Regions from separate parts of the Streptomyces aquilus genome, predicted to be linked through region 2. Evidence: riboswitches for the same ligand, from Rfam matches in the RefSeq annotation. Region 2 holds a riboswitch; each other region holds the start of a gene.
What was found. Region 2 has a riboswitch for cobalamin ahead of metE (5-methyltetrahydropteroyltriglutamate--homocysteine S-methyltransferase). Riboswitches for the same ligand answer to the same signal wherever they lie in the genome.
Positions count from the first base shown of each region.

Region 1 (7,276 bases), 7.2 Mb from region 2:
CCCGCACCGTCCCGCGCGTCCCCGGGATCACCACGAGATCGGCGTCGGAGAGCTCCTCCGGCCGGTCCACGAACCGCACGACGACACCGGGTTCGGCGGCGAGGGCGTCGACGTCGGTGAAGTTGGACATCAGCGGAACGGCACAGACGGCGACCCGCAGCACGTCCTCGCCGACCGGAGGGCTCACCGCGGACTCCCGGACGGTCCCGCGCAACGACACCCGCAGCCCGTCCTCCTCGTCGATCCCGAGCCCGTGCCGGAACGGCAGCACGCCGTACGTGCGCCGCCCGGTGAGCCCGTGGAGCATGTCGAGCCCGGGTTCGAGAAGGGAGACGTCTCCCCGGAACTTGTTGACGAGGAACCCGGCGACCAGCTTCTGGTCCTCTTCGGAGAGCAGCGCGACGGTCCCGAAGAAGGAGGCGAAGACACCACCCCGGTCGATGTCGCCGACCACCAGCACCGGAAGCCCCGCATTGCGGGCGATCCCCATGTTGACGATGTCGGTCCGGCGCAGATTGATCTCGGCCGGGCTGCCGGCCCCCTCACAGATCACCGCGTCATACGTGCCCCGCAGTTCGGCCAGACAGTCGAGCACGGTCCCGAGCAGCTTCTGCTGCCGCCCGCCGTGATACCCGCGCGCGCTCATCTCGCCGACGGGCTTGCCCATCAGCACGACCTGGCTGCTCTGCTCCCCACCGGGCTTGAGCAGCACGGGATTCATGAGCGCGGTCGGCTCGACCCGACAGGCCTGCGCCTGCATGGCCTGAGCCCGCCCGATCTCCGCGCCCTCCCGCGTCACGAACGAATTGAGGGACATGTTCTGCGCCTTGAAGGGCGCGACCTTGACCCCCTGCCGCACCAGCCACCGGCAGATCCCGGCGGTGACGACGCTCTTGCCGGCGTCGGAGGTGGTCCCGGCGACGAGCAGCCCGCCCCCACTCATGAGGCACGCCCCTTCCGCAGAGCCCGCACGGCGACCGAGGCGCCGAGCGCGAGCAGCCCGACGCGCCGGGACAGCCGTACGGCGCGCTCGATGTCGTACGAGGCGACGGCGCGCCCTTGGGTGTTGAGGACGGGCCGGTGCTCGACCCGCCCCGCGTAGGACAGGGTCCCGCCCAGCCGCACCCCGAGGGCCCCGGCGAAGGATGCCTCGACGGGCCCGGCGTTGGGGCTGGGATGCTTGGCGGCGTCCTCCCGCCAGGCGCGCACGGCACCGCGAGGGGCACCACCGGCGGCCGTGGCGAGTACGGCGGTCAGCCGCGCCCCCGGCCACCCGGCGACGTCGTCCAGCCGGGCCGAGGCCCACCCGAACCGCCGGTACCGCTCGGACTTGTGCCCGACCATGGCGTCGAGGGTGTTGACGGCCCGGAACCCGAGCAGCCCCGGCACGCCACCGACCGCTCCCCACACCAGCGCACCGACCACGGCATCGGAGGTGTTCTCGGCGACGGACTCGACGACGGCCCGGGCGATCCCGTCGGCGTCGAGGGCCTGCGGATCGCGCCCGCACAGATGCGGCAGTCGAGCACGAGCGCCCTCGACATCACCGGCCTCCAGGGCTCGTCCGATACCCCGCGCCTCCCGCGCGAGCGAGGTCCCCCCGACGACGGCCCAGGTGGCGGCGCCGGTCAGTACGACGGAGGCGGTACGGGAAGGACGTACGACCCTCTGCGCGAGGGCACCCAGCCCCACGGCACCCCCGACACACACGGCGGTGTGCAGCGCACCCCATCCCCGGTGATCTCGCCACAGCACCTTCTCCACGGCACCGGCGGCCCGTCCGAACGCGGCGACCGGATGCCCCCGGCGCGGATCACCGAGCAGCAGATCCCCGACGAGCCCGGCGGCGGCGCCGTACGCGAAGACGCGATCGGCACGCATCGGCTCAGCCGGCCGTGGGGTCGGGCAGCGACCTGGTGCGGTACCTCAAACGGCAGGCGAGCATGGCGACATGTCCTCACTCAGGGTGTCCACGCCCTGGTTCGACGAGACCGGCGGTGGGAGTTCCTGGCTCCCGGGGCTACCTACCCCGGTGACAGTGGCGGGACCGCGCCGGATTCACACCGGACTTCCTCCCTGGCCGCCGTACTTGGCCCCGGCAGTCCACCACGGGCCCGGAAGAGCCGTCAACTCGCTGTTGACCTGCGAGAGCGGAGTGTGCAGAACCCCACATCGCGGGGCGGGCGAGCACGGAACACGGGGGCCCGGAGCCCGCCTGGAACGCGAGAACGCCCCGTCCCGGAAACCCCTTTGAGGGGACCCCGGAACAGGGCGTGACTCGTCGCGGCGGGTGTTACGCCACGATCAGATAGATCCCGTACCCCACAGCCGCCGCACACGCGGCGAAGCAGGCGTACGCGCCGGTCACGGCGAGGGCGGCCGAGCCGCCCGCGGCCGAGGCCCGCTCCTGGCGGGAGAGGCCCATGATGCCGAGGGTGAAGAGGGCCACGAGGGCGACGGTGACGACGAGGCTGACGCCGAAGACGGAGCCCAGTGCTTGCCAGTCGATCTTCATGTTGCTTGCTTTCCTTCGTCGCTGAGGCTCAGACCGCGGCGGCCGGCGGTACGGCCGGCTCCGTGGTGGCCGCTGCCGGGGCGGGGATCGTGGCGGTCAGGTCGTCCGCCACCGGGCCCGCCGGGGGCGGAGTCACGGCCGCGATCGCCGTGGTGACCACACCGGCCGGCTCGTCGGTGTCGTTGACGTTCGACGCGTCCACGACCTCGCGGCGCGAGATCTTCCAGATGGCCGCGCTGGAGGCGATCAGGAAGACCGCGACGAGCGCCGTGCCCCAGTCGCCGAGGTCGCACACGGACTCGGCCAGCGCACCCACCAGGGCGGCCGCCGGGAGCGTGAGACCCCACGCCACGAACATCCGCGTCGCCGTCGACCAGCGGACCACGCCGCCCTTGCGGCCGAGGCCCGCGCCCATCACCGAACCGGAGACGGAGTGCGTGGTGGAGAGGGAGAAGCCGAGGTGCGAGGAGGCCAGGATGACCGTCGCCGCGCTGGTCTGGGCGGCGAAGCCCTGCTGCGGCTGGAGGTCGGTCAGGCCCTTGCCCATCGTGCGGATGATGCGCCAGCCGCCCAGGTACGTGCCGAGCGCGATGGCCAGACCGGCGGAGAGGATGACCCAGGTGGGCGGGTCGGAGTCGGGCGCGACGGCGCCGCCGGCGACGAGGGCGAGGGTGATGATGCCCATCGTCTTCTGCGCGTCGTTCGTGCCGTGGGCGAGGGACACCAGGCCGGCCGAGGCGATCTGGCCCGCGCGGAAGCCCTTGGCGGCCGACTTGCCGTCCGCCTTCTTGCCGAGGGAGTAGGAGAGCCGCGTGGCCAGCATGGCCGCGATGCCCGCGACCAGCGGGGCCGCGATCGCCGGGATCAGGACCTTGGTGACCAGGACGTCACCGTGGACCGCGCCCGTGCCCGCCGAAGCGATGGTGGCGCCTATCAGACCGCCCATGAGGGCGTGCGAGGAGCTGGAGGGGAGTCCGACCAGCCAGGTCAGCAGGTTCCAGAGGATCGCGCCCACCAGGGCCGCGAAGATCACCTCTGGACGTATGCCGCTCTCGTCGACGAGACCCTTGGAGATCGTGTTGGCGACCTCCACGGAGAGGAAGGCGCCCACAAGGTTGAGCGCGGCGGACATGGCCACCGCGACCTTGGGCTTGAGCGCACCGGTCGAGATGGTCGTGGCCATCGCGTTGGCGGTGTCGTGAAAACCGTTCGTGAAATCGAACGCGAGTGCGGTTACCACCACAATCGCGAGGATCAGCGAGAAGTTTTCCATTTACCCAGGCAATCGTTCGAGCGTCATTGGCTCGTTGAACGTAGGTAACCAGGGTGAACGGAAGATGAACTGAGGCGGGCCGCACGGTGTCCGGAACCGAGGGTTTTCCCTCCGATGTCGCCGACGTCCGCCGCACGGCCCGTGCGCCGCACGGTCACGAGCCCCGGGCGAACTTCTTCAGCTGTGCCGCGGAGCCGTTGAAGAGATTCTGATCACCCGGCAGGCTGCCGCTGTTGTCGTACTGCCAGATCGTCCAGTACGACCATCCGCGCGGCAGCGCTCCGGCGTCCGCGGTGTTGTAACGGGCCACCCACAGCGCGTGGTTCCGGGCGAAGGAAGCGCTGCCGCCGGTGCAGACGTTCCACCAGTGGGCGGTCGTGTAGATCACCGGACGCCGGCCGGTGAGCCGCTTGACCTCGCTGCTGAAGGACTTGATCCAGCTGACCATCGCGGCCTTCTTCAGGCCGTAGCACCGGTGCTTGCCGTCGTACGGGTTGTATTCGATGTCGAGCGCCGGCGGCAGGGTCCAGCCGTCCGCGCTCCAGCCGCCGCCGTGGTTCACGAAGTACTGTGCCTGCGCCTTGCCCGACGACTTGTTCGGCAGCGCGAAGTGGTACGCCCCGCGGAGGAGTCCCGCGTCGCGCGATCCGGTGTACTGCTGGTCGAAGTACGGGTTGAGATAGGTCCGGCCCTCGGTCGCCTTGACGTAGACGAACCTGGCGCCCTTGTTCTTCGCGCTCTGCCAGTCGACGTCCTTCTGGTGCGAGGAGACGTCGTGCCCCTTCGGCTTGCCCGCCGCCGCGGCCGGTAACTCGGCCAGTGCGGTTCCCGAGAGGGTGAGCGCGGCCACGGAGGCCGCGAGGACGCGGGCGCGGTGGCGGGACGGTTTGCGATCACGAGCCATATTTCCCCCCGGAATGGCGACGTGCACGACAAATCAGGCAGCGAGATTACTGGAAGATCAGGGAACGCTCGGTGATGTCTGGCCAAGCTGCGCAAGAGGGGGATGTATCCGTATATGCGCACTTCCGGACGCTATGCCTCCGCCCTAAAGTGACCCGGCCCGGCGGTGCGCCGGAGCCCCGCCTGGCAGGATCGCGACATGGCTGAGCAGCGGCAGGAGCAGCGGGACGGACGGGACGCCGGGGAGGACGCGCGGACCGTGGGCGAACCGTGGGGGCGCGGTGTGCGCGAGGAGGAGGCCCGCGCCTGGGAGCGCCTCGTCGCCACCGCCCGCCGCACCGTCACCGACGGACTCGTCGTCGGCACCTCCGGCAACGTCTCCGTCCGCGTCGGCGACACCGTGCTGGTCACGCCGTCGGGAGTGCCGTACGACCGGCTGACACCGGACGACGTCACCGGCGTCGACCTCGACGGGCGGCAGGTCCTCGGCACGCTGGTCCCGACCAGCGAGTTGCCCATGCATCTCGCCGTCCACCGCTCCACCGACGCCCGCGCCGTCGTCCACACCCACGCCGTCCACGCGACGGCCGTCTCCACGCTCGTGCCGGAGCTCCCCGCGGTCCACTACATGTCCGGCGCGCTCGGCGGCGCCGTCCGGGTTGCCCCGTATGCGACGTACGGCACCGAGGAGTTGGCCGAGAACATGCTCCACGCCCTCGCCGACCGCACCGCCTGCCTCCTCCAGAACCACGGCACGATCGCCTACGGCGACACCCTCGACCAGGCCTTCGACCGCACCGCCCAGCTGGAGTGGATGTGCCACCTGTGGCTGACGGCATCCTCGGTGCCGGGCCTGACCCCGAGCCTGCTGTCCCCGGAACAGGTCGCCGAGGCGGGGGAGAAGCTGCGGGGGTACGGCCAGCGCCGCTGACGGACGACCGCCCTGGACATCGACGGCTCCTGAGCCCCATGGCGATTACGCCCGGTACGAGGGGCCCGACCGCGAGCCCGCCCGCCTACGACGGCGCTCCGCCGGGACGGCGCCCGGCCCCAACGGCGCCCCGTCCGGGACGCCATTCCGCGGTGACGGCACCTCATCCGGGACGCCACTCCGCCGCGACGGCACCCCGCCCGACGGCCTCCCGCCCTCACGTCGCCCCGCCCCCACGGGCGGCCCGCCCTCACAGCGCCCCGCCACAGCGCCCCGGCCCGACGCCCCGACCCCGCCCGCGCCGCCGGCAACGCGCCCCCGCTCGCCTCGGACGTCACCCTCACCCGCCCTCCCACTGGCCCCCGCCCCGCTCCACCCGGACACTGGACGGGTGCGCACTGTCAAAGCGGCGGCCGCCGCCGTCACCGTGGCCCTGGCCGCCGGAGCCGCGAGCGTCGCCGCCGGGCGGCTCGCCAGCGATGCCGCTCTCAAGGCGCCCCCGGGCCGGCCCCTGCCCAGCGAACCCCGGCTCACCGTGCACGCCACGGCCGCCGGCCAGATCGCCCTGACCCGCGACCTCGCCGCCCTGCGCCCCGGCACGTACGGCCTCGCGGGCGACGACGTCCACGCGGTCGTCGGCCCCGTCCTCGGCACCGCGTCCCACTCCGCCGACACCGTCGTACGCCGTCTCGAACGCGTCACGCACGGCACCCTCGAACCCGGCGCCAAGGTGTGGTTCACCCCCCAGCTCCACACCGGCGACCCACGCTCCGCCCTCGGCCTCGACCACGCCGACGTCGAGATCCCCGGCGAACTCGGCACCCTGCCCGCGTGGTCCGTGCCCGGCGTCCGCGACACCTGGGTCATCGCCGTCCACGGCCTCGGCACCACCCGCGAACTCTCCATGAACGTCATGCAGTTCCTCGTCGACCGGCGCTTCCCGGTGCTCGCCCTCGGCTACCGCGGTGACCTCGGCGCCCCCCGGCAGCCCGACGGCCTCAACCACCTCGGCGAGACCGAGTGGCGCGACCTGGACGCCGCGATCCGCCACGCCCTGCGCAACGGCGCCCGGAACGTCGTCCTGCTCGGCTGGTCCACCGGCGCCACCATGGCCCTGCGCGCCGCCGCCCACTCCGGCGTCCGCGAGCGCATCAGGGGCCTGATCCTGGACTCCCCGGTGCTCAGCTGGGAGACCACCCTGCGCGCCCTCGCCTCGGCCCGCCGCACCCCGGGCGCCCTGCTGCCCCTCGCCGTCCGTGCCGCCCAGGGCCGCACCGGACTGCACGGCGACCGCCTCGCCGAAGCCGTCGACCCCGACCTGCTCAAGGTGCCCACCCTGATCCTGCACGGCCCGGACGACACCGTCGCCCCCTGGGCCCTCTCCCGCCGCCTCGCCGCCACCCGCCCCGACCTCGTCGCCCTCCACACCGTCCCGCAGGCCCCGCACGGAGCCATGTGGAACGCCGACCCGGCGGGCTACGAAGAGGCGCTCCGCCGTTTCCTGACACCGCTGATGTAACGGTGTCCGCCACCGGTCGCGAAGGTTCCGTTTAAGGCCGTACCACTGGCCTGATCCCGGTCCCCGACCGCCCGCCGCGACCTGTGCGTTGGCCATCCCCGTAGCCCGCCGTTACATTCCGTTTGGGTTTTCGGA
Region 1 covers NZ_CP034463.1:2,663,928-2,671,203, reverse strand. Annotated here, with positions in the region: gene EJC51_RS12365 (cobyric acid synthase) at 1-943, opposite strand, end outside; gene EJC51_RS12360 (cobalamin biosynthesis protein) at 940-1,881, opposite strand; cobalamin riboswitch at 1,983-2,123, opposite strand; gene EJC51_RS12355 (hypothetical protein) at 2,294-2,515, opposite strand; gene EJC51_RS12350 (inorganic phosphate transporter) at 2,544-3,788, opposite strand; gene EJC51_RS12345 (lysozyme) at 3,943-4,692, opposite strand; gene EJC51_RS12340 (class II aldolase/adducin family protein) at 4,891-5,622, shown strand; gene EJC51_RS12335 (alpha/beta hydrolase family protein) at 6,014-7,141, shown strand.
Region 1: linked by a shared signal. The riboswitch ahead of EJC51_RS12360 (cobalamin biosynthesis protein) and the one ahead of metE (5-methyltetrahydropteroyltriglutamate--homocysteine S-methyltransferase) in region 2 are both predicted to bind cobalamin.

Region 2 (7,276 bases):
TGTCGGACGGCCGTGCCTGGAGGAAGCGGCCGAGTTCGGCGACGGAGAATCCGGCGCTGCGTGCGCAGGTGATGAGCGCCAGGCGTTCGAGGACGTCCGGGTGGTAGGTGCGGCGCAGCCCGTTGCGGCCGGCGGGAGCGATCAGGCCCTTCTTCTCGTAGAAGCGCAGCGCCGACGGCGCGAGTCGGCTCCGCTGTGCGACCTCGGCGATGTCCAGCAGCGACGCGTCCATCAAAGCCTCCTTGACTTGAACCGCGGTTCAAGTCGCAGCCTAGTCGCCATGAGGATCCATCACCTGAACTGCGGATCGGTCCGCACCATCGAGGCCACCTACGACGGCCCGCTGCCCGCACCCGCCGTCAACCACTGTCTGCTGATCGAGACCGACACCGACGGCCTGGCCCTGGTCGAGACCGGGCTCGGCCTTGCCGACGTCCGCGACCCGATCGGCACGCTCGGCGCCGAATGGGTCGCGATGGCGCAGCCCGCGCTCGCCGAGGAGGAGACAGCCGTACGGCAGGTCGCCCGGCTCGGGTACGCGCCGTCCGAGGTCCGCCACATCCTCGTGACCCACCTGGATGTCGACCACTGCGGCGGCCTTCCGGACTTCCCCGACGCCCAGGTCCATGTGCTCGCCGCCGAACTCCACGCGGCGCACGCGGAGTCGCCCAGTTTCCGCTACCGCCCGGCTCACTGGGCCCACGAACCCCGCTGGGTCACCTATGAACCCGGGCCTGGTGAAGAGTGGTTCGGCTTCACCGCCGTACAACCGAAAGGACTGCCACCGCAGTTCAAACTGGTCCCCCTGGGCGGTCACACCGCGGGCCATACCGCGGTCGCCGTGCACACCGGCGACCGATGGCTCTTTCACTGCGGCGACGCCTACTACTACCACCGCGAAGTCGAGGACGCGAAGGAACCGCATCCGTTGATGGACCTCGTCCAGACCGGCGCCGAGGTTCATCGCGATCTGCGCCTGGGCACCCAGGCCCGACTGCGTGAACTGCTCCGCGAGCACGGCGACGAGGTCGAGACCTTCTGCGCCCACGACCCATGGGAGTTCGCCCGCTACCAGGGCGCCGACAGGGGCTCCGGCCTCGACCCTGCTTCCGTCTGAGGTCAGCCGGACTTCGGTGTGAGGACGATGTCGGGGCAGGGGCGGAGCGGGCGCAGGGGGTGCCGGTGGGGCCGGAGGCTGATGCGGAGGGAGCGGCTGCATCGCTCCCTCCCGAGCGGCTGGCGTTGGCGAGTGCCGCCTCGACGAGCACGGCCGCACGGCGAGGCCGACGCGTCGGGAAGGTATCTCTCCGTGTGCCGTAGTCATTCGGTCGCCCGCTTCAACATCCATATGTCCAGGGGAGGTTGCCCTCCGCTCGGGCATCATGGCCAGCACACATCCCGATCCAGAATCCGCTACTCCCCCGGCCCCTGCTCGGCGGCGGGCTGCCACAGTTCGATCCGGTGGCCTTCGGGATCGGTGACCCAGCCGAACCGTCCGACGCCGTCCATGTCCTGAGTCTCCTCGGCCACATCCGCTCCCTTGGCGCGCAACTGCGCGAGCATCGCATCCAGGTCGCGGACGCGGAAGTTGAGCATGGACTGCTGGGTGCGGGATCCGAAGTAGTCGGTGTCGGAGTCGAACGCCGCGAACACCGTCGGCCCGGCTTCCGGATGCCACAGCCCGTGCTCGTCGGTGTCCAGGCCCAGACAGTCGCGGTACCACGCGCTCAGGGCCGCCGGGTCGGTGGCGCGCCTGAAGTAACCGCCGATTCCAAGTACACGTTCCATGCGGCCATGGTGACAGTGCCGGCATCGAGCAGGCCGGTGCCACGCCCTCGCGCGGTCACCGCTACTCGCCGGGTGCGGTAGTATGGATCATGAGCTGGCCGCCGCAACTCCGGGTGGTTGTTCACGCGTTGGTGGTCCAAGGAAAGACGCCCCACTTCCTGTGGGGAAATGCAGGTGCAAGGCCTGCCCGGCGCTCCAACTGGGGCCTGTCCGCACAGCCGGACAGGCCCCACGCGTTTCTCGGCTCGCCTCAGTTGTGGATCCTTCAGGACCAGGGCAACGGCGCGCACGGAGGGCGGCCTTCCGTCGATGGAAGGCCGCCCCCGGCTCCTGGCTGCGGCGCGTCAGCCTTGGTGCGGTGTGCCGTGGACGGTGAGTTCGGTCGCGTCGAGGTAACGGCAGCCCGAGGGACTGGAATCCTTCGCGCAGTCCACACCGTTGTCGGCGGCCTGGTTGCCGAGCATGATCAGGCGGACGTACTGGACGTTCTGCCCGCTGCCGTCCTTGAGGGTCACGGCGTTCTGCCGACCGGTGTCGGCGGGCTTGAAGTGGCCCTCGGCCGCGGTGGTCCAGGTGGTGCCGTCGGGAGAGGTGTCGATCCGGTAGTCGCCGAGGGACGCGGTGGTGTCGTCGCCGCAGCCCGCCGTCGGGTCGACGAGGAGCTCACCGATGTCGACGGCTTTCGGCAGCTTCACCGTGTTGTGGACCGGGTCGACCCCGGTGCCGTTGGTGCCGCCCGTGGCGTCCGAGCCCCACACCGCGGACGCCATGTCGATCAGGCCGTCCGGTCCGCACCCGTACTGGGTGTTGTCGGTGCCGGTGAAGTCGGCGATCGCGGCGCCGCCGGAGGAGGACGCCCAGTCGCGGCGCAACTGCCAGTCGGCGTCGGCGGAACCGGCCTTGACGTCGATGGTGCGGACCGTCGGCTCGTAGCCGTTGCCGCTTGCGTACACCTTCCGGTACGTGCCCTCGGGGACGCCCGTGATGGTGTAGGTGCCGTCCGCCTTGGTCACGGCGGAGAAGTCGGCGCCGGGGAAGCCGGAGCTGTGGCCACTCACGCTGACCGTGACCCCGCTCACCGGGGTGCCGGTCGAGTCGTCGGAGACCTTGCCGGAGAGCGTGACCCGCTTGGTTCCCGGGCCGGGCGGCAGAGAGAAGTCCTCATCGGGCTGGGTGTCGTCGGCGGACAGCGCCGCGGCGAAGTAGCCCATCCCCCGGTGCGCGAAGACCTTCCAGATGGTCTTGTGGGCCCGGCCGTGGTTGACCACGGTGTCGGCCTGGAGGATGGCGTTGCGCTGGTCGAGGAAGGTCGGGGCGGCGGGGGACAGTTCCATCGCCCGGGTCAGCAGCGATTCGGTGAGCTTGCTGCCGAGTTTGGTGCGCAGGTCCCAGAGGGTCTCGCTCCAGATCTCGCCGTCGGCATGTACCTCGGGACCGTTGTCCCGGATCTTTCCGTAGTCACCGTAGGTGTAGCCGCCGGGGCCGGACGCCTTTGTGCCTGGGCACTTGGCCGACTTCGACCCCACGGGGCAGTCCAACGGCTGGCTGCGCGAGGGAAGTTCGTCCGTCCAGTGCGGCGGGTCGAGGGCCACGTCGCCGTCCTTGCGCGGACTGTCCTTCAGCAGCTTCTGGTTGACGAGGAAGTCCAGCGCGTACCAGTCGCTCCATGCCTCGCCCATGGCGCCGCCCTGCTGGCCGGTGAGGGCCGAGACGCCATCGGCGTCGACGACGAGGCGGTTGGACAGGCCGTGGGTGTACTCGTGGTAGACGGTGGCCGCGTCGTCGCCCCAGTTGCCCTGCAGGACGTCGTAGCCGGGGCCGGAGCCGGTCAGGTACATCTGCATCGTCGGCGGCTGGCCGTCCGGCGGGGTGCCCATGTTCGCGTTGTTCAGGTGGTTCTCGTCGGGCAGCCCGTTGTCGACCGCCGCGCCGTCGTCGGTCTGCGCCTGTACGGCGTCACCGTCGCGTCCGTCGAAGTTGCCGGCCTTGCGGGTGAAGCCGATCGGGGCGGCTGCCAGGTGGTCGTGGAAGGTGCCGAGGTAGTAGTAGACCTGCGCGGCGTTCTGCTTGCGGTTGGTCTTCCAGGAGTTCGGCTTCTGCTGGTTCCAGGAGCAGGGCAGCGGATCGTCGCACCCGTTGCCGGTGAAGGGCTTGAACGGGAAGGCGAAGCTCCCGCCCGCCGCCGGCGTGATCTCCTCTCCCTTGTCCACCTTGTTGTTGTCGTTGACGTCACTGAAGGCGTGCGCGATACGGCCGTCGAGGGTCTTGGCGTTCTTGGGGAGCCAGCCCTTGGCGGTCAGGTTCCGGAGGGCCTGCTTGCCGCCCGCGGGAGCGCCCGGGTAGCGGTCCCAGACCAGCACCTTGCCGCTGGACGCGGGCGCGGCCGCGGCGTCGTACAGAGGCTGCCCGGCAGCGGACGTCCCGGCCGGGGAGGCGGTCAGGTCGGAGGACAGGTTCTGCCGGTACAGGACGCGCCCGCTTACGGCGTCGACGACGTGCAGCCACATGCCGTGGCCGTCCGGTGAGGTGACCGTCTGCCAGGCGCGGCGGGCGGTGTGGCCGGACACCGGATAGACGACCTGCTTGGCGGTGTCGGTGGGCGTGCTTCCGTCGGCCCCGGCACCCGTGATGTCGCGGACGGCGGTGTCCCGGGCCTGCGTTGGCGTGACCCGGGCCCGGGCCAGCGTCGACGGCAACCTTGGCACCGGGGCGCCGAGCACGCTGATCAGACGTCCGTCGCGGGAGACGTTCGCCTTGACGCCGTTGCCGAAGACCGGCACGCCGTCGACCGACTGAAGGAACGACAGGTGGCGTGTGCCGGCGACATCGGTGTACTGCTTGCGCAGCGTCAGGTCGTTGACCTGGACGTCGGCCAGGCCGAAGACGTCTGGATGGGCTTGCAGATAGTCCCGGACGATGTCGCGGGGGCTGTCGTCACTGGGTGGCGTGAGGTACCCGTCCAGCTTGGCCACCTGGCGTGCGGTGCCGGTGGCCGGGTCCAGCTCCAGCACGCCCTGGGTGCCGAGCTGGTCGCGCAACTTCCGTACACCAGGGCGCTGTTCGGCCTTGGCGAGCCGGGCGTCGCGGCGGATGAGGGCCTGCTGGGAGGGGATGGGCGGCGTCTGGGCCGCCGGGATGCCGGTGTCGGCAGAAGGTGTCGGGTCGTCCGAGGCCGCGTGCGCGGTACCGGGGAGGATGGCGGCGGTCAGCGCAAGGCCGGCCGTCGCCGTGAATATGGTGGTGCGCGTTCTGCGCAGGGAGGCTCTCGCCATGTCACGCCTCGTGGGGGGGGAGGAGTCCAACGGCTGTACCGGACAGCCGAGTTGATCACTCCAGACCCTTTCATCACACCTACCCCCCGAGAAAGCCTCACAGTTCAAATTTTACGGACGGTGCACAGGTCGCAGTGGTGGTGCTCCAGTTGGCGGGCCCACGTGTGAGTGTCCAGACCGTCCTGGGGTCCCATCCGGGAGAGTTCGGCGCCCTCGTGACCCAGGACCACGATCAACGGACGGACTCCGCGGCTGACACGAGGAGACTTCCAAACGGCGATGAGTCTGCGCTGCTTGGGGACCTCGATCCGGCGGACACCGAAGAGAACGTGACACACGTCCCGCCCGAGAAGCGCGATGTGCCCACGCAGCCGCGATGACTTCGGACGCCACAGGATCCAGATCGCCCCGACACCGGCAGTGGCGTCGACATCGGCTGACACCACGGTCAGCAGGCGCCGGGGCATCCACCACGGTTGCGGCTCAGTTCCCGCCAGCGCCCGCTTCACCACGCCCCGCAGACAGCCGGGCGCCGGCAAGGACTCGGTGCCCAGGGCTTCCCGATATCGAGCGTCCCGCTCTCTTCTCGCACGATGACCCCGTAAGGTGGCTGGCGCAGCTGGTTCGCCCCGTCCGCCAGGCGGGATGCGTCGCAAGAGGGAACCCGGTGGGAATCCGGGACTGCCCCGCAGCGGTGAGCGGGAACGACCGCCGTCAACACGCACTGGGCCCGAGGAGGGTTTGGGAAGCGACGGCCAGTAGGTGTCTCCTACGACTACGACTTCGTACGAGATGTGCCCGCGAGTCCGAAGACCTGCCAACTGCCCGTGTGCGAGCCACTCGTGCGCGGACATCCCGGTGACCTCGAGGGCGGGTCGGCGACCAGATCAGGCGGAGGACCGCGCTGTGCCGCGCGAGTTCCCACCCGTCCGGTTCCGTCACCCCTTCGCGCTCTCGTCCCGGTCCCGGGATCTCAGGGATTCATCTCGTGAAGGAGATCTCCGTGACCACCAAGCCCGCAGCCGCGACAGCACGGGCCACCGTGTACGGCTACCCCCGCCAGGGCCAGAGCCGCGCACTGAAGAAAGCGATCGAGGGCTACTGGAAGGGTCGCATCACCGCCGACGCCCTCCACGCCACCGCCGCCGACCTGCGCCGTACGAACTGGCAGCAGCTCACCGACGCCGGCATCAACGAAGTGCCCACCGGCGACTTCTCCTACTACGACCACGTCCTGGACACCACCGTCATGGTCGGCGCGATCCCGGCCCGCCACCGGGAAGCCGCCGAAGCCGACGCTCTGGACGGCTACTTCGCCATGGCCCGCGGCACCCAGGACGTGGCGCCGCTGGAGATGACCAAGTGGTTCGACACCAACTACCACTACCTGGTACCCGAGTTGGGTCCTGACACCGTCTTCACGGCCGACTCCAAAAAGCAGGTCGCCGAGCTGACGGAGGCCCTCGCCCTGGGCCTGACCGCCCGGCCCGTCCTGGTCGGCCCCCTCACCTACCTGCTGCTGGCCAAGCCGGCACCCGGCGTGGCCGCCGACTTCGAGCCGCTCACCCTTCTCGACCGGCTGCTGCCGGTGTACGCCGAAGTCCTCGCCGACGTGCGCGCGGCCGGCGCGGAGTGGGTGCAGCTGGACGAGCCCGCCCTCGTCCAGGACCGCACCCCGGCCGAACTGACCGCCGCCACCCGCGCCTACCACGACCTCGGCGCCCTCACCGACCGGCCCAAGCTACTGATCGCCTCCTACTTCGACCGGCTCGGCGACGCCCTCCCGGCCTTGGCCAAGGCCCCCGTCGACGGGCTCGCCCTGGACTTCACCGACGCCGCCGCGGCCAACCTCGATGCCCTCGCGGCGGTGGGCGGACTGCCCGGCAAGCGCCTGGTCGCCGGGATCGTCAACGGCCGCAACATCTGGATCAACGACCTGGCCAAGTCCCTGGCCACTCTCGGCACCCTGCTCGGGCTGGCCGACCGGGTCGACGTGGCCGCCTCGTGCTCCCTGCTCCACGTCCCTCTCGACACGGCGGCCGAGCGGGACATCGAGCCTCAGATCCTGCGCTGGCTGGCCTTCGCCCGCCAGAAGACGGCCGAGGTCGTCACGCTCGCGAAGGGCCTCGCCCACGGCACCGACGCGATCACGGGCGAGCTGGCCGCCAACCGCGCCGACCTCGCCGCACGGGCGAACTCCCCCATCACCCACGACC
Region 2 covers NZ_CP034463.1:9,852,071-9,859,346, reverse strand. Annotated here, with positions in the region: gene EJC51_RS45030 (MerR family transcriptional regulator) at 1-232, opposite strand, end outside; gene EJC51_RS45025 (MBL fold metallo-hydrolase) at 281-1,117, shown strand; gene EJC51_RS45020 (VOC family protein) at 1,414-1,788, opposite strand; gene EJC51_RS45015 (M36 family metallopeptidase) at 2,133-5,060, opposite strand; cobalamin riboswitch at 5,664-5,896, shown strand; gene metE (5-methyltetrahydropteroyltriglutamate--homocysteine S-methyltransferase) at 6,064-7,276, shown strand, end outside.

Region 3 (7,276 bases), 2.9 Mb from region 2:
TGGAGGAGGAGGCGCACGCGCTCACCGAGCGCTGGCAGCCCGGCGAGACCATCGACTGCACCACCGAGTCCTTCCGGGTCGCCGTCCGCATCGCCGCCCGCTGTCTGCTGCGCGGCGACTTCATGGACGAACGCGCGGAGCGGCTCTGCGTCGCCCTCGCCACCGTCTTCCGCGGGATGTACCGGCGGATGGTCGTCCCTCTCGGGCCGCTCTACAACCTGCCGCTGCCGCCCAACCGGAAATTCAACGCGGCGCTGGCCGATTTGCATCTCCTCGTCGACGAGATCATCGCCGAGCGCCGCGCATCTGGTCAAAAGCCGGACGATTTGCTGACGGCATTGCTGGAGGCGAAGGACGACAATGGCGACCCCATCGGGGAACAGGAGATCCACGACCAGGTCGTCGCCATAGTCACCCCGGGCAGCGAAACGGTGGCGTCCACGATCATGTGGCTGCTCCAAGTCCTCGCGGAACATCCGGAACACGCGGACAGGGTGCGCGACGAGGTCGAATCCGTAACCGGCGGCCGTCCTGTCGCATTCGACGACGTTCGCTCGTTGCGGCACACCAACAATGTCGTCGTCGAGGCGATGCGTTTGCGTCCCGCGGTGTGGATATTGACGCGCCGCGCGGTCACCGACACGGAACTCGGTGGCTACCGCATTCCGGCCGGTGCGGACATCGTCTACAGCCCGTACGCGGTGCAGCGCGATCCGAAGTCGTACAAGGGCAGCCTGGAGTTCGACCCCGACCGCTGGCTTCCGGAACGGGTCAAGGAGGTGCCGAAATACGCCATGAGCCCGTTCAGCGTCGGCAACCGCAAGTGCCCGAGCGACCACTTCTCGATGGCGCAGCTGTCGCTGATCACGGCGGCGCTCGCGACGAAGTACCGCTTCGAGCAGGTGGCGGGGTCGGACGACGGGACCCGGGTGGGCATCACGCTCCGCCCGCACAAGCTGCTGCTGCGGCCGGTCCCGAGGTGATCAGGCGGCTGCTTCCGGGCCCCTGAACGTCCGCCGATAGGCGTTCGGGGTGGTCCCCAGCGCCCGGACGAACTGATGGCGCAGTGCGGCCGCGGTGCCGAACCCCGTTCGGCCCGCGACCGCGTCCACCGTCTCGTCCGTCCCTTCCAGCAACCGCTGGGCGAGCAGCACGCGTTGCCGCAGGACCCAGCGGTAGGGCGTGGTCCCGGTCTCCTGCTGGAAGCGGCGGGCGAAGGTGCGCGGCGACATGTGCGCGCGCTCGGCGAGCTGCTCGACGGCGACCTCCTCGTCGAGATGCCGCTCCATCCAGACGAGGACCTCGCCGACGGTGTCGCAGGAGTTCTTCGGCACCGGCCGCTCGATGTACTGCGCCTGTCCGCCGTCCCGGTGCGGCGGTACGACCATCCGGCGGGCGATCTTGTTGGCGACCTCGGTGCCCTGCTCCTTCCGCACGATGTGCAGACAGGCGTCGATGCCGGCGGCGGTGCCGGCGGAGGTGATCACGGGGTCCTCGTCGACGTAGAGCACGTCGGGCTCGATGACCGCCCGGGGGCAGCGCAGGGCGAGTTCGCGGGCCTGCTTCCAGTGCACGCTGCACCGCCGCCCGTCGAGCAGCCCGGTGGCCCCGAGCACGAAGACGCCGGAACAGACGCTGAGGACGCGGGCGCCACGGTCGGCGGCCCGGCGCAGGGCGTCGAGCAGCTCGGGCGGATAGTCCCGTACGACGTAGTCCGCCCCCGCCGGTACGGCGATGAGGTCGGCCTCCTCCAGTCGCTCCAGGCCGTAGGGCGTGGAGACGCTGAGTCCGCCGACATGGGTGCCCAGCGTCGGCCCCTCGGCCGAGGCGACGGCGAAGTCGTACGTCGGGAGCCCCTCGTCACTGCGATCGATACCGAACACCTCGCAGACGACCCCGAGTTCGAAGGGGTGCACTCCGTCGAGCAGGACGGCGGCCACGTTCTTCAGCATGTTTCCAGTGTGCCTCGGAAGTGGCAGTAAATCGAGGGTGTGCGGCAGTACTGCCACTGTTGGTAAGGAGTGTTCAGCGCGAGAGTGGTGTCATGACTACCGCACAGACACAGGGACTGATCGGAATGCTGTTCGTTCTCGGACTCCTCGTCCTGCTGGTCGCCCCCGCGGTGATCGGCGTCGTCCGCGACCTGCGCATCGACCGCGAGCTCAGGGAGGCCGAACAGGGCCGCCGTCCGAAGGGCGCCGCCCCGCAGGCCGAGCCGCGGCGCCGCTACTTCACCACCACGGTGACCCACCACTCCTGAATCCCCTGGCAGGCGACCCGGCCGGAGTCGGTGGCGCACAGCGGGCGGGACGAACTGAGCCGGACGTGGCCCTTGGACTCCGCGCGGAACGCGGCGTTCGCGTCCCCGGGCAGCAGGACGAAGCCACTGTTGACGGCTGCCAGCCCACTTCCGTCGGCCTTCACGGGCCGCCACGGGCGGCTCTTCGTCCCGTCCAGCCCGACCCGGACGGTCCCGCCCACCGCCAGGCACACCGTGCGTCCGCTGTCCGAGGCGTGGAGCTCCGGCACGGACGCGCAGCCGGAGGGCGACACCGTAGCCCCGCTGTCGCCGCCGGACTCGGTGCCGCACCCGGCCAGCAGCAGGGCCGCGACGGCGAAGCTCGTGGTACTACGACGCATGACGGATCCCTCCTCGCCTCTCTGACGTGCCGGAGGCGAGAAGGGATCCATGGTGGGGGCTAGAAGTCCTCGTCCAGGTCGACCGTGCCCTCCACGGCGACCTGGTACGCGGACGGGCGACGCTCGAAGAAGTTCGTCAGTTCCTGGACGCCCTGGAGCTCCATGAAGGAGAACGGGTTCTCCGAGCCGTACACCGGGGCGAAGCCCAGGCGGGTGAGGCGCTGGTCGGCGACGCACTCCAGGTACTGGCGCATCGAATCGGTGTTCATGCCCGGCAGACCGTCACCGCACAGGTCGCGGCCGAACTGAAGCTCCGCCTCGACCGCCTCCCGCATCATGTCCGTGACCTGCTGCTGGAGCCGGTCGTCGAAGAGCCCCGGCTCCTCCTTGCGGACGGTGTCGACCACGTCGAACGCGAAGCTCATGTGCATGGTCTCGTCGCGGAACACCCAGTTGGTGCCGGTGGCGAGACCGTGCAGCAGACCCCGGCTGCGGAACCAGTAGACGTACGCGAAGGCACCGTAGAAGAACAGGCCCTCGATGCACGCGGCGAAGCAGATCAGGTTGAGCAGGAAGCGGCGGCGGTCGGCCTGCGACTCCAGGCGGTCCAGCTTCTCGACCTCGTTGATCCACTTGAAGCAGAACTCGGCCTTCTCGCGGATGGACGGGATGTTCTCCACCGCCGCGAACGCCGCCGTCCGGTCCTCCGGGTCGGGGAGGTAGGTGTCGAGGAGCGTCAGATAGAACTGGACGTGCACCGCTTCCTCGAAGAGCTGCCTGGAGAGATACAGGCGCGCCTCGGGGGAGTTGATGTGCTTGTACAGCGTCAGCACCAGGTTGTTCGCCACGATCGAGTCACCCGTCGCGAAGAACGCGACCAGCCGGCCGATCAGGTGCTGCTCCTCCGGCGTCAGCTTCGCCAGGTCGGCGACGTCCGAGTGGAGGTCGACCTCCTCGACGGTCCAGGTGTTCTTGATGGCGTCCCGGTAGCGCTCGTAGAAGTCCGGGTAGCGCATGGGGCGGAGGGTCAGCTCGAAGCCCGGGTCGAGAAGGTTCTTGGCTTCGCTGGTCATTACTGGCAGGCCTCGCAGGACTCGGGGTTCTCAAGGGAGCAGGCGACGGCCTCGGGGTCGGCGGCCTGCTGTACGGGGACAGTGGCCTGTGCCGCGCGGGCGATCCTCGTCGCCGGGCGCGAGCGCAGGTAGTACGTCGTCTTCAGGCCCTGCTTCCAGGCGTACGCGTACATCGAGGAGAGCTTGCCGATGGTCGGCGTCTCCAGGAACAGGTTCAGGGACTGGGACTGGTCCAGGAACGGGGTACGGGCGGCGGCCATGTCGATCAGGCCGCGCTGCGGGATCTCCCACGCCGTGCGGTACAGGTCGCGGACGTCCTGGGGCACCCAGGTGAAGCCCTGCACCGAGCCGTTGGACTCGCGCAGCGCCTCCCGGGTCTGCGCGTCCCACACGCCGAGCTTCTTCAGCTCGGCCACCAGGTAGGAGTTGACCTGGAGGAACTCGCCGGACAGGGTCTCGCGCTTGAAGAGGTTGGAGACCTGCGGCTCGATGCACTCGTAGACGCCCGCGATCGAGGCGATGGTGGCGGTGGGCGCGATGGCCAGCAGCAGGCTGTTGCGCATGCCGACCGCGGCGACCCGGGCCCGCAACGCCTCCCAGCGCTCCGGCCAGGTGAGCTCGACGTCGTAGTGGTCGGGGTGCAGCACGCCCTGCGCGGTACGGGTCTTCTCCCACGCCGGGAGCGGGCCGTTGCGCTCGGCGAGGTCGGCGGAGGCCTCGTACGCGGCGAGCATGATGCGCTCGGCGATGCGCGTGGACAGCTCACGGGCCTGCGGCGAGTCGAACGGCAGCCGCAGCTTGAAGAAGACGTCCTGGAGGCCCATCGCGCCCAGGCCCACCGGACGCCACTTGGCGTTGGAACGGCCCGCCTGCTCGGTCGGGTAGAAGTTGATGTCCACCACGCGGTCGAGGAAGGTGACGGCGGTGCGGACGGTGGCGTCCAGCCGCTCCCAGTCGATGTCCCCGTCGACCACGAACGCGCCCAGGTTCACCGACCCCAGGTTGCAGACGGCCGTCTCGCCGTCGTCCGTGACCTCCAGGATCTCCGTGCAGAGGTTGGAGGAGTGGACGACATGGCCGGGCAGCGCCGTCTGGTTGGCGGTGCGGTTGGCGGCGTCCTTGAAGGTCATCCAGCCGTTGCCGGTCTGCGCGAGGGTGCGCATCATGCGGCCGTACAGGTCACGCGCCGGGATCGTCTTCTTGGCGAGACCGGCCGCCTCCGCCTTGCGGTACGCGGCGTCGAACTCCTCGCCCCACAGGTCGACCAGCTCGGGCACGTCCGCCGGGGAGAACAGCGACCACTCGGCGTCGGCGTTCACGCGGCGCATGAACTCGTCCGGGATCCAGTGCGCGAGGTTCAGGTTGTGCGTACGCCGGGCGTCCTCACCGGTGTTGTCGCGCAGCTCCAGGAACTCCTCGATGTCGGAGTGCCAGGTCTCCAGGTAGACGGCCGCGGCTCCCTTGCGCCGGCCGCCCTGGTTCACGGCGGCCACCGAGGCGTCCAGCGTCTTCAGGAACGGCACGATGCCGTTGGAGTGCCCGTTGGTGCCCCGGATCAGCGAACCGCGGCTGCGGATACGGGAGTACGACAGGCCGATGCCGCCGGCGTGCTTGGAGAGCCGGGCGACCTGGTGGTAGCGGTCGTAGATGGAGTCCAGCTCGTCCAGCGGGGAGTCGAGGAGGTAGCAGGACGACATCTGGGGGTGCCGGGTGCCGGAGTTGAACAGCGTGGGGGAGGACGGCAGGTAGTCGAGGCGGCTCATGAGCCCGTAGAGCGCGGCGACTTCGTCCAGGGCACGGGTCGTGTCGTCCTCGGCGAGGCCGGCGGCGACGCGCAGCATGAAGTGCTGGGGCGTCTCGATGACCTGGCGGGTGATCGGGTGCCGGAGGAGGTAGCGGCTGTGGAGCGTACGCAGGCCGAAGTAGCCGAAGCGGTCGTCGGCGGCCGGGTCGATCAGGGCGTCGAGCCGTGCGGCGTGCACCCGTACGAACTCCGCGGTGCGGTCGGCGATCAGGCCCTCGCGGTGGCCGACCTCGACCGACTCGGTGAAGGACGTGACGCCCTGGGAGGCGGCCTCGGCGGCGATGCTGATGGTCAGCAGCCGGGCGGCCAGCCGGGAGTAGGCGGGGTCCTCGGAGATGAGTCCGGCGGCGGCCTCCGTCGCCAGCTCGCGCAGCTCCACGCCGCCATCGGAGTCCGCCCGGCCCGAGCGGCCGCGCAGCGCGGCGGCGGCGACCCGTCCGGGGTCGGCGTCGGGCAGGTCGGCGGTCAGCTCGGTCAGGGTCCGCAACAGGGCGGTACCGGGACCGTCGTTCTCCGCCTGGACCGCTGAAGCCGGATCTGCTGGCGCGATGGTCACGTGGGGGCTCTCCCTCGCTCGGCACGGGGGCCTGGCGGAGAGCAGGGGGCAGCACGAGCGCACGCGGCGTCGCGTCCACCGGCCCACTCCGCGAGGCCCGGACGTCATGGCACCCGGGCCACGGCGGCCTGGGCACGCTGTCGGCAGGTCCTCGGACTGACTCCCGTACACGCACAAGGCATGCACAAGTACACCGTTGCGGGACAGTTCCGGATTCGCACCGGATTCCCCTGCGACGACAGCGAGCATGAGCATACATCTTGTGCCGGGTTCGAGTGGCACCCCTAGATGTTGTGTCGCGGTGACTTCAGAGCGTCAACTCATAGGTGAGAAGCGTGAACTCCACGCCCGGAATCGGCTGCCAGTCGCGGTGCGGGGCGCGGACGAAGCCGAGGCGCTCGTAGATGCGGTGGGCGGCGCGCATGACGGGCTGGGTCGACAGGACCATGCCGATGTCACCGGCAGCCCTGGCGCGGTCGACACAGGCCTGTACGAGGGCTTGTCCGGCGCCTCTTCCGCGGGCCTCCGGGGCCACGGCCAGCATGCGGATCTCCGATTCGCCGGGGCGGGAGAGCTCGGCCATGGCGCCGCCGGTCGAGGCGACGTAGGTGACGGTGCCCAGGAGGTGGCCGTCCTGGGCGGCGACGAGCACCTCGGCCGCGGCTGCCCGTTTGGCGACGTCTCTCAGTTCGCCGAGGTACCAGTCGCTCTCGCCGAAGGCGAGGAGGCCGTCCTGGATGTAGGCCTGGGCGGTGATCTCGCCGAGTTCGTCGTATTCGGTAGGTTCTGCCGGCCGGATCAGTATGTCCATGCACGTGAGTTTGCACGAAAAGCGGGCCGCCGAGGGTCTTGCTCTCGGTGGCCCGCTGCGGGTCGTACGTGGTTGCTCGCGCCCACGCGGCGGAGCCGCACATCGAAACAGCCCCGCGCCCCTAGGGGCCTCTAGTGAGCGGCGCCAGCAGTTGCCGGGGGAAGCTCCACCTGGACGCCCGGGTCGCCCGCGTCCGCCGTGTAGTCCTCCGGGCTCGTCTCGTCGATGCCCTCGGGGGCCTTGAAGGCCTTCAGGACGAAGGTCAGGACCACCGTCACCACCACGTTCAGGACGAACGCCGTCAGGCCGATGTAGCCGATCTCGCCGATGCCGGGGATCTCCTTCGCGGAGCCGCCGAAGTGCTTCTGCGTCGGCGAGGCGACGCCGTATGC
Region 3 covers NZ_CP034463.1:6,941,771-6,949,046, forward strand. Annotated here, with positions in the region: gene EJC51_RS32140 (bifunctional albaflavenone monooxygenase/terpene synthase) at 1-983, shown strand, start outside; gene EJC51_RS32145 (helix-turn-helix domain-containing protein) at 984-1,952, opposite strand; gene EJC51_RS32150 (hypothetical protein) at 2,045-2,260, shown strand; gene EJC51_RS32155 (hypothetical protein) at 2,227-2,640, opposite strand; gene EJC51_RS32160 (ribonucleotide-diphosphate reductase subunit beta) at 2,700-3,713, opposite strand; gene EJC51_RS32165 (ribonucleoside-diphosphate reductase subunit alpha) at 3,713-6,073, opposite strand; cobalamin riboswitch at 6,199-6,328, opposite strand; gene EJC51_RS32170 (GNAT family N-acetyltransferase) at 6,381-6,884, opposite strand; gene mctP (monocarboxylate uptake permease MctP) at 7,016-7,276, opposite strand, start outside.
Region 3: linked by a shared signal. The riboswitch ahead of EJC51_RS32165 (ribonucleoside-diphosphate reductase subunit alpha) and the one ahead of metE (5-methyltetrahydropteroyltriglutamate--homocysteine S-methyltransferase) in region 2 are both predicted to bind cobalamin.

Region 4 (7,276 bases), 1.8 Mb from region 2:
CACCTTGATGCCGAAGGTCTTCGCCTCGTGGGTGAACAGGTGCGCCAGCTCGGCGTTGCGCAGCAGGGCCTTGGTGGGGATGCAGCCGACGTTCAGGCAGACGCCGCCCCAGTACTTCTCCTCGACGACCGCGACGCGCTTGCCCAGCTGGGCGGCGCGGACGGCGGCGACGTAGCCGCCGGGCCCGGCGCCGAGTACGACAACATCGAATCGCTCGTCCTGCTCGACCATGGGTCGTTCCTCTTCCTTCGGAAATCCAGGGGTCCGGCCTCGTCTCAGAGCCAGTCCCGCCGTTTGAAGATCACGTACAGGCTGACACAGACCACACCCATCAGCCCGATCGCGAAGGGGTACCCGAAGCTCCAGTCCAGCTCGGGCATATGGACGAAGTTCATGCCGTAGATCGTCCCGACGAGGGTCGGGGCGAAGAGGATCGCGGCCCAGCTGGAGATCTTCTTGAAGTTGTCTAACGGGCGGCGCTGACCTGCGGCGATCGGGTTGCCATGCCTTCTGGCCTGCGCGGATGACTCTTTCGCGGCCTTTCATTGTTGCGCTGTCTTACACAGCCGATTCTCCCCACGCGCTCCCCAGCCCCGCCCGAACTCCCCAGATTCTCCCCAGCCGGGGGGCGCCCTGGGGCTGGGGGCGACGCGGGGAGTCGGTGCGTTTCAGCTAGTTGCAGGGGCTACGTCGAGTGACGGTTCAATCGTAGAAGTCGATCACTTGGTCGAGCCAGCCAACAGCCTTCAAATCGCGGGCCAGCCAGCTGTAGGCCAGGTTCGTCGCCTGCCGTTCATGGCCCATCGAGAGCTGTTGCTCCTGCACAGCCGGAAGGCGGAAAACAGATGAGTGGATGGCGCGGATCTGCTGCCAGATGTCGTTCGGCACGTCCGGCTCTTGGGCAAGCCCCATGTCAACGACCGGGGTGTCGTGATCGCTGGCGGACGCGTCGTGATGGATGGCGAAGGCGACCGAGGCGGACCACGCCTGAGGGTCATCTGGGCTCGGCATGATGACGACGCCTTTGGCCCGGGCAGGAAGCACGCCGTACAGACCGAGTGCCGCTCCGAACTGTGGGAAGTTGGTCTCCACCAGTTCGCGGTACCCGATGAGGGCGTCCCGCAGCACGTCGGTCGTGATGGACCGGGTCAGTTCGGGCGAGTAGGTGTGCCAGTAGTAGCGAGGATTGCCACCGGTTCGATCCGGTGCGGGGTAAGGGTCCTCCAACACGTCGCCACGGACATGCTCCAGTTCGGCGTCGAGCCAGCGGACGTCATCCGAGTCGAAGGACTTGCTTCCACCGTGCCGCCACGTCGATCGGACTGTTGTTGCAGCCTGTGCCACCAGACGGTCCACTTCGGTGCGCAGGTCGCCCAGAGGGATCTGTCGGGCGGGTTTTCTGCCGTGCTGGTTCTCCATGATGAGCCGCGCGAGGAACCACAAGCGCTCGGTCGCGAGGGGGGACTTGGGCGGGACGGGCAGTGTGCGTTGGCGTAGGTGGCGGGCGAGGGGTTCGCGGAGTCGATTGCGGGTCCACTTCCACCGCGCGAGGTGCTCACCGGGCCCGTCGAACAGGCTGATGTCGTGAAAGTGCCGAAGCCAATGCTTGGTCCCGAATTCGAGGTCGCTTCGCAGGGCCACGTCTTCATCCAGTACACCGTCACGGGCGTGCCCGACGATCAGCACCTCCTCTGCCACCTGCCTCACGCCCCAAGGTGCGAGCTGTCCGCAATGGTGCGGCACGAGGTGCGGCGACAAGGTGTCGAGGCCCTGGAGCCAGGCGAGCATCGCCTCCCGAAGCCGGTACCCCAAGATCAGCCCAGGATCCTGGTCGTCCCCGCTGGTCAGGTTGACCCTGGCGGCGGCCCGGCGCGTCGGCGGCGACCGGTGCACGCTCCGCGATCGGTCATCCGTCTCCTTCAGGACCCAGGCGGCCGCTGCCGGATTCGTGCGGGCCATACGAAGCATCAGCTCCTCGGCGGCCTCGGGTATCGAGCCCTTGAGGGCGAACGCGAGCGCATAGCGCCAGCGGGGGAACTGGCGTGGGCCGGCGGCGAATTCGATCGACGTGTACCCGTCTTGCAGTGCCTGCGCGGCGAAGTGCTGCTCGAACAGCGGGAGCGCGAATCGGAGAAGCCCGTGATCGTGAACGACGAGACCGGTCTCCTCCAGTTCCCAGATGACATGGCGACGGGCGAACGAATCGGCTGTAACCGCGCCCTCCACGTCCAGAATGCGTACCGCCAGGCGCGGCAGGCTGTCCCACACCTGCGGTGAAGCCTCTGGGCGTTCGTGTTGCAGGATGGACGCGGCCAGTCCTGACAGCAGCTCGTGCGTGGAGACGCGGCCGCCCCGGCCCGCGCCCAACCAGGTTGCCAGGGCGTGGACTTGCAGGGGACTCGTGAGTAACTGCTCCACCTCGTAGACCTCCAGGGTCCGGAAGTGGTCGTCGGTCGTCACCGCCCGCAGGAGATCCCATCCTCGTGAGGGCGGCCACGGTTCGACGTCGATGCGTTCAGCCTTGTCCACCGTGCCCGCTCCTGGGCGGGTCGTCGCCAGCACGCTCATCAGCGGCCAGGTCAGGACGAGGCGGCGAGCCTCGTCGAGGAGTCGGTCGCCTTGCTGGGGGCTGACCGTGTCGAGGTTGTCCAGGACAACCCGGCACTCACGTAGTGGATCGCCGCCCATGGCGTCCTGAAGCGCGGCGGTCAGTGTCGCCGGGATGTCCCGTGCTTCCAGCCATACCGGAATCTCCACGTCGGCATCCCGCCAGGCAGCGGTCAGCCCATCGCTCCACCACTGCTCGGCCTTCTCGCTCTTGCCGGCGCCCATGGGCGCGACGAGCACCCGCAATGCCCCCTGAGGCACCTCGACTTCAGGGGTAGCCTGCCGGGCCTTCCAGGCCAGCGCAGCCTCGACGCGGTCGGCCGGAGTGCTGCGCAGGCGGATCTTGCTGCGGGCTATGCAGCTCCTGGACGCTAGCACCAGAGCTTCGGCACGTGAGCGCGAGCGGACCGAGAAGGGCAGCACGGCGGTCAGCCGGTCCATGAGATCGCCCAAACCGAACGAAGCCTTGGCGACTTCTGCCGCCTCGGTGTCGGAGAGGGACAGATGCCGCGCCTTGGAGTGCGCCTCGACCTGAACTTGCTTCCACTCGCGCAGAACCTCCGCCGGATAGTGCTCAGGCGTGATGTCGATCTCGGAAGCGTGGCGCTCGCACAGAAGGATCAAGTTGTCGAAGCCCTGGTTGGCCTCCTTGCTCATGGCCGGGGCCCAGCGAGGCCCGCCTTCGCTACGAGCGTGGATGTGTGCCACCCGGCTGTTGAGCACGCGCTCGCCGGTCGAGGCGCTCTCCCGGTACAGCGGCTCGCGGCAATCCGGAATTCCGCACGCCAACGCCGTTGCGTACAGCTCCTTGATGGTCGCTCTGGTCGGCTCGGGGTGACGAACGGGTGGAGGGGGCGCGTCAGGGCTCACGCATCCAGTTTGACGAGTTGATCGGTGCCACCGCCGTTGAACACCCTCGACTTGTTCTGCATTTGTTAAGTAACTGCATGTTAATTGGAATAAGAAGCTCGATGCCTCAACTCCTTTGCCAGTAAGGGACGTTGGGCCCCCGCCATGAACGAGGAAAGGACGTGACACCCCTGTACGCGCGCCGCCTCGCGCTGTTCGCCGCGCTGCCGGTCAGTCCGAGCGCGAGGGCCTCCTTCAACTCCGCGACCTGCTAGGCCGGGTCGGCCGTGAACACGGTGTCGGGTCCCAACTCCGGCACCAGGTAGTGGTAGTTGGTGTCGAACCACTTCGTCATCTCCAGCGGCGCCACGTCATGCGTGCCACGTGCCATGGCGAAGTAGCCGTCCAAGGCGTTCGCTTCGACGGCGGCGCGATGGCGGGCGGGGATCGCGCCGACCGGGACGGTGGTGTCCAGGACATGGTCGTAGTACGGGAAGTCACCGGTCGGCACTTCGTGAATGCCGACGGCGGCCAGCTCCCGCCAGTTGGTGCGGCACAGTTCGGCGGCGACGGCCTGTAGAGCCTCGGCGGTGACTCGGCCCTTTCAGTAGCCCTCGATCGCCTTCTTCAGTTCCCGGTCAGGGCCTTGGCGGGGGTAGCCGTACACGGTGGCCCGTGCTGCCGTGGCTGCGGTTTTGGTGGTCACGGAGATCTCCTTCGCGAGATGAATCCCTGAGATCCCTGGTGACGGGACGAGAGCGCGAAGGGGTGACGGACCGGGCGGGAACCGATCCGCGCGGCATGGCGCGGTCGTCCGCCTGGTATGTACGCCGACCCGCCCACGAGGTCACCGGGATATCCGTGTACGAGCCGGTCGTACACGGGCAGTTGGCAGGTCTTCGGACTCGCGGGCACGCCCTCCTTGGTCGGAGGACACCTATTGGCCGTCGCTTCCCAGGCCCTGTACGTCGGACCCAGTGCGTATGACGGCGGTCGCTCCCACTCACCGCTGCGGGGCAGTCCCGGATTCCCACCGGGTTCCCTCTTACGGCGCATCCCGCCTGGTGGACGGGGTGAACCAGCTGCACAGGCCAGCCTACGGCAGTCCTTCGGTACTGCGGATGCCATCGAGATCTCGGATGGTGAGGTGGAACACGCAGACCGGGATGCCTGGCGTGCGTCGAGGACGGGAAATGCCGCGCCTTGAAAGCCTCGTAGGGCGATCCCCCGAGGGACGCAGGAGTGCGTTGCCCGGTCTGGATTTGGTGGGTCTGTCAGATCACCCGTGGCCGTCGTGGGGTGATCCGGCCGACATCACTGAACTCCGGAGGTCGGCCGACGAGCCTCGGTCTCAGACGTCGGCTGGATCGGGCGCGTCGTCCCACCAGTTCGGCTCTTCCTCCTGCACCTGATCCGGGATCTCGACGGGATGGGTGCAGCGCTTCATGGCCGGCGCCCCGGTCTCGGGGTGAACGGTTTCCTTGAGGCCATGGTGGTCAGCGGGGCCTCATGCCAGCGGGGGACCTCGTACCCAGGAATAGCGTGGTGGAGTTCGACAGCCTTGTCGATCTTCCCGTTGAGAGTGGTCACCGAGGCAGAGGCTGCCTCCGGCGGCCCCATCGGTGCGTTGCGCTCTTTCCACGCCGCGGCGGAGTCTGCGGCGCGCCAGGCGAAACAAATCATCTGCCCAGGGGTGTACCCGTGCCCGAACCCTCGGCGAATGACGTCCGTGAGTTCTTCCCGCCGGGTCTCCGGCACTTCGGGGTAGTCGTACTTTTTGGTGAGCAGGCCGTTGAGGTATGAGGCGACATTGGTCACCTCCATCTCGTCCGCCAACGCCGTGAAGGCTTCGCGAGCCGCGGCCCCCTGAGGGCCAGGCCGGGTCTTGAAGCTGTTCGTGATCTCCTTCACGCGTTCCTGAACGGCTGATCGGTCGCCGATGAGTCGCCATACGACCTCGTCGGCGGCGAACGTGATGTCGTCCCTGTTCTTGGAGAGGCCGAAAGCTTGCGGTGGGGTTTCCCGGGAGATGGCGATGAGGTGTGAATAGTAGAGCGCCAGCAGAAGTTCTCTGTCCCTTGCGGTGTCGCCGGTCCAGCCCATCGCGCCGACACCCGTGATGCTCGGGAGCGGCCTGCCAGGATTTCGGGTGGCATAGCTGGCCAACGCCACGTAGAGGGCCATGGCTTGAGGGGTGTCATCCTGGAGGCGGCTGCTGGACGCAGTCTTCGCCTCCTCGTCCTGGATGGCTGCGGCAACCAGGCACTCGAATTCTTCGGCCTCCTGTTTCTCACGCTCCTGCTCGGCACGCTTTTGCTCAGCGGCGAGCCGCTGCCGCTCCGCCTTCTCGCGCTGCTGGATCGCCGAGCAGTCGCCGCAGAGGTAGGAGGGGGCTTCGGCGTCCAGGTATTTGCCGCCGACCTTGTTGGCCCAGGACCGGTTGGTGACGCTGATCGGTTCGGAGCAGTTGGCGCAAGGGCAGTTCAGCAGGATGGCGTGAGAGTGCGCTGTCGCCACCGCGCCGACAGCGCCGGCCACGCCGATGCTGTTCACGGTTCGCGCCCATGTGCCGTCATCCTTGATCTCCCAGTAAAGGGTGCTGATCCGCTGGGCATCTTCGGGGGCATCGTGATTGATCACCACTCGGATGCGGGCGGCATCTACGGGAAATTCCCGGATGATCGGCTGCGGGGCAGCCGACTGCTGTGGCGGTTGGTTCTTCTTGGCTCGTTCCCGCTTGCGACGGCGTTGGCGCTTACCCACCCGTTCCTCCCCGGTTCATGTCGGGATGGTGACGCACTCGCGCTGTGCATGGGCGATTTTTCGCCGACCGCGACGGGCGGCGAAACGTTCCTCGGGGGCTACCGTCCAGCCAAAGCCACCTTGGTCGTGGCTGCGGCGAGCGGTGCGGTCCAATACTGCATCCCTCAGGTCGCCCATGTTCGCCGTCGATAGTGGACTCCTCAGGCGATTGTGCGCCCTCTCTGATTGTCAGTGGGTAATTTCTATGCTGGACGGATGGCCAATGGCGTGTGTCACACGGAGTACGGCATCGAGATCTACCTGACCAGACCTGACCTTGGAGTGGACGGTTACCCCGGTCTGCTCGAAGAGATCATGACCCGCGTCTCCGATCGAAACCCGCAGCTGGTGGAGTGCCTTGCACACCACCAGGGAAAAGAATGCGCGTCAGAAGCAGGCGGAAAGTCGCCCTGGATGTTCATCAGGCGTGCTCGTGTCGGCGGGCGCACCCCTCTTGTCGCCGCGCATCTGCCGGTCACACACAAGGCGACTCCGGCGGAGAGCGCACAACACAAGGCCACCAAAGAGCGGATCATCGTGGCAGCCTCGCCGTTGCGGTCTGGACGCAGATGCTGAAGTCTCCAATGCGAATCGGCGGAGTGTCCCCGATGCCCTCGTCACTGGGCCCACGGGTATCCGCATCGGGTGGGAGATCCAGTGAGGCTCTTTCATCCTCTGTAGCCGCAGGTCAGTAGGGTGTGAACGGTCCAGACGAGGTCGCCCACAGGTCGGGGAGCCATGCCCCTCCACCCTCGGGTCCCGGGGATTGCGGGTCACGCTGGGGTCAGTAGGTCTGCGTGGCCCGTTCGCCGGAGGTAGTCGATCACCGCGTCTCGGCTCTTCTCCAGGCACACGATCCTGTTCTCGACGACGCGCAGCTCGCGAGCGAGCTCCTCTACCAGGGGCTGGGTGCACGCGCCTCCCGCGTCCTGGGCCGAGGGAGCCTCGATGTCCAGCACGATCTTGATCATCCTCGTCGACAGACCAGCCTCGACGAGCGCCCGGACGTGACGTGCAT
Region 4 covers NZ_CP034463.1:8,087,822-8,095,097, forward strand. Annotated here, with positions in the region: gene lpdA (dihydrolipoyl dehydrogenase) at 1-231, opposite strand, end outside; partial or broken gene EJC51_RS37090 (CorA family divalent cation transporter) at 276-467, opposite strand; gene EJC51_RS37095 (NACHT domain-containing protein) at 703-3,477, opposite strand; partial or broken gene EJC51_RS37100 (uroporphyrinogen decarboxylase/cobalamine-independent methonine synthase family protein) at 3,731-4,162, opposite strand; cobalamin riboswitch at 4,330-4,554, opposite strand; gene EJC51_RS37105 (hypothetical protein) at 4,900-6,219, opposite strand; gene EJC51_RS47940 (hypothetical protein) at 6,475-6,834, shown strand; gene EJC51_RS37115 (MerR family transcriptional regulator) at 7,032-7,276, opposite strand, start outside.
Region 4: linked by a shared signal. The riboswitch ahead of EJC51_RS37100 (uroporphyrinogen decarboxylase/cobalamine-independent methonine synthase family protein) and the one ahead of metE (5-methyltetrahydropteroyltriglutamate--homocysteine S-methyltransferase) in region 2 are both predicted to bind cobalamin.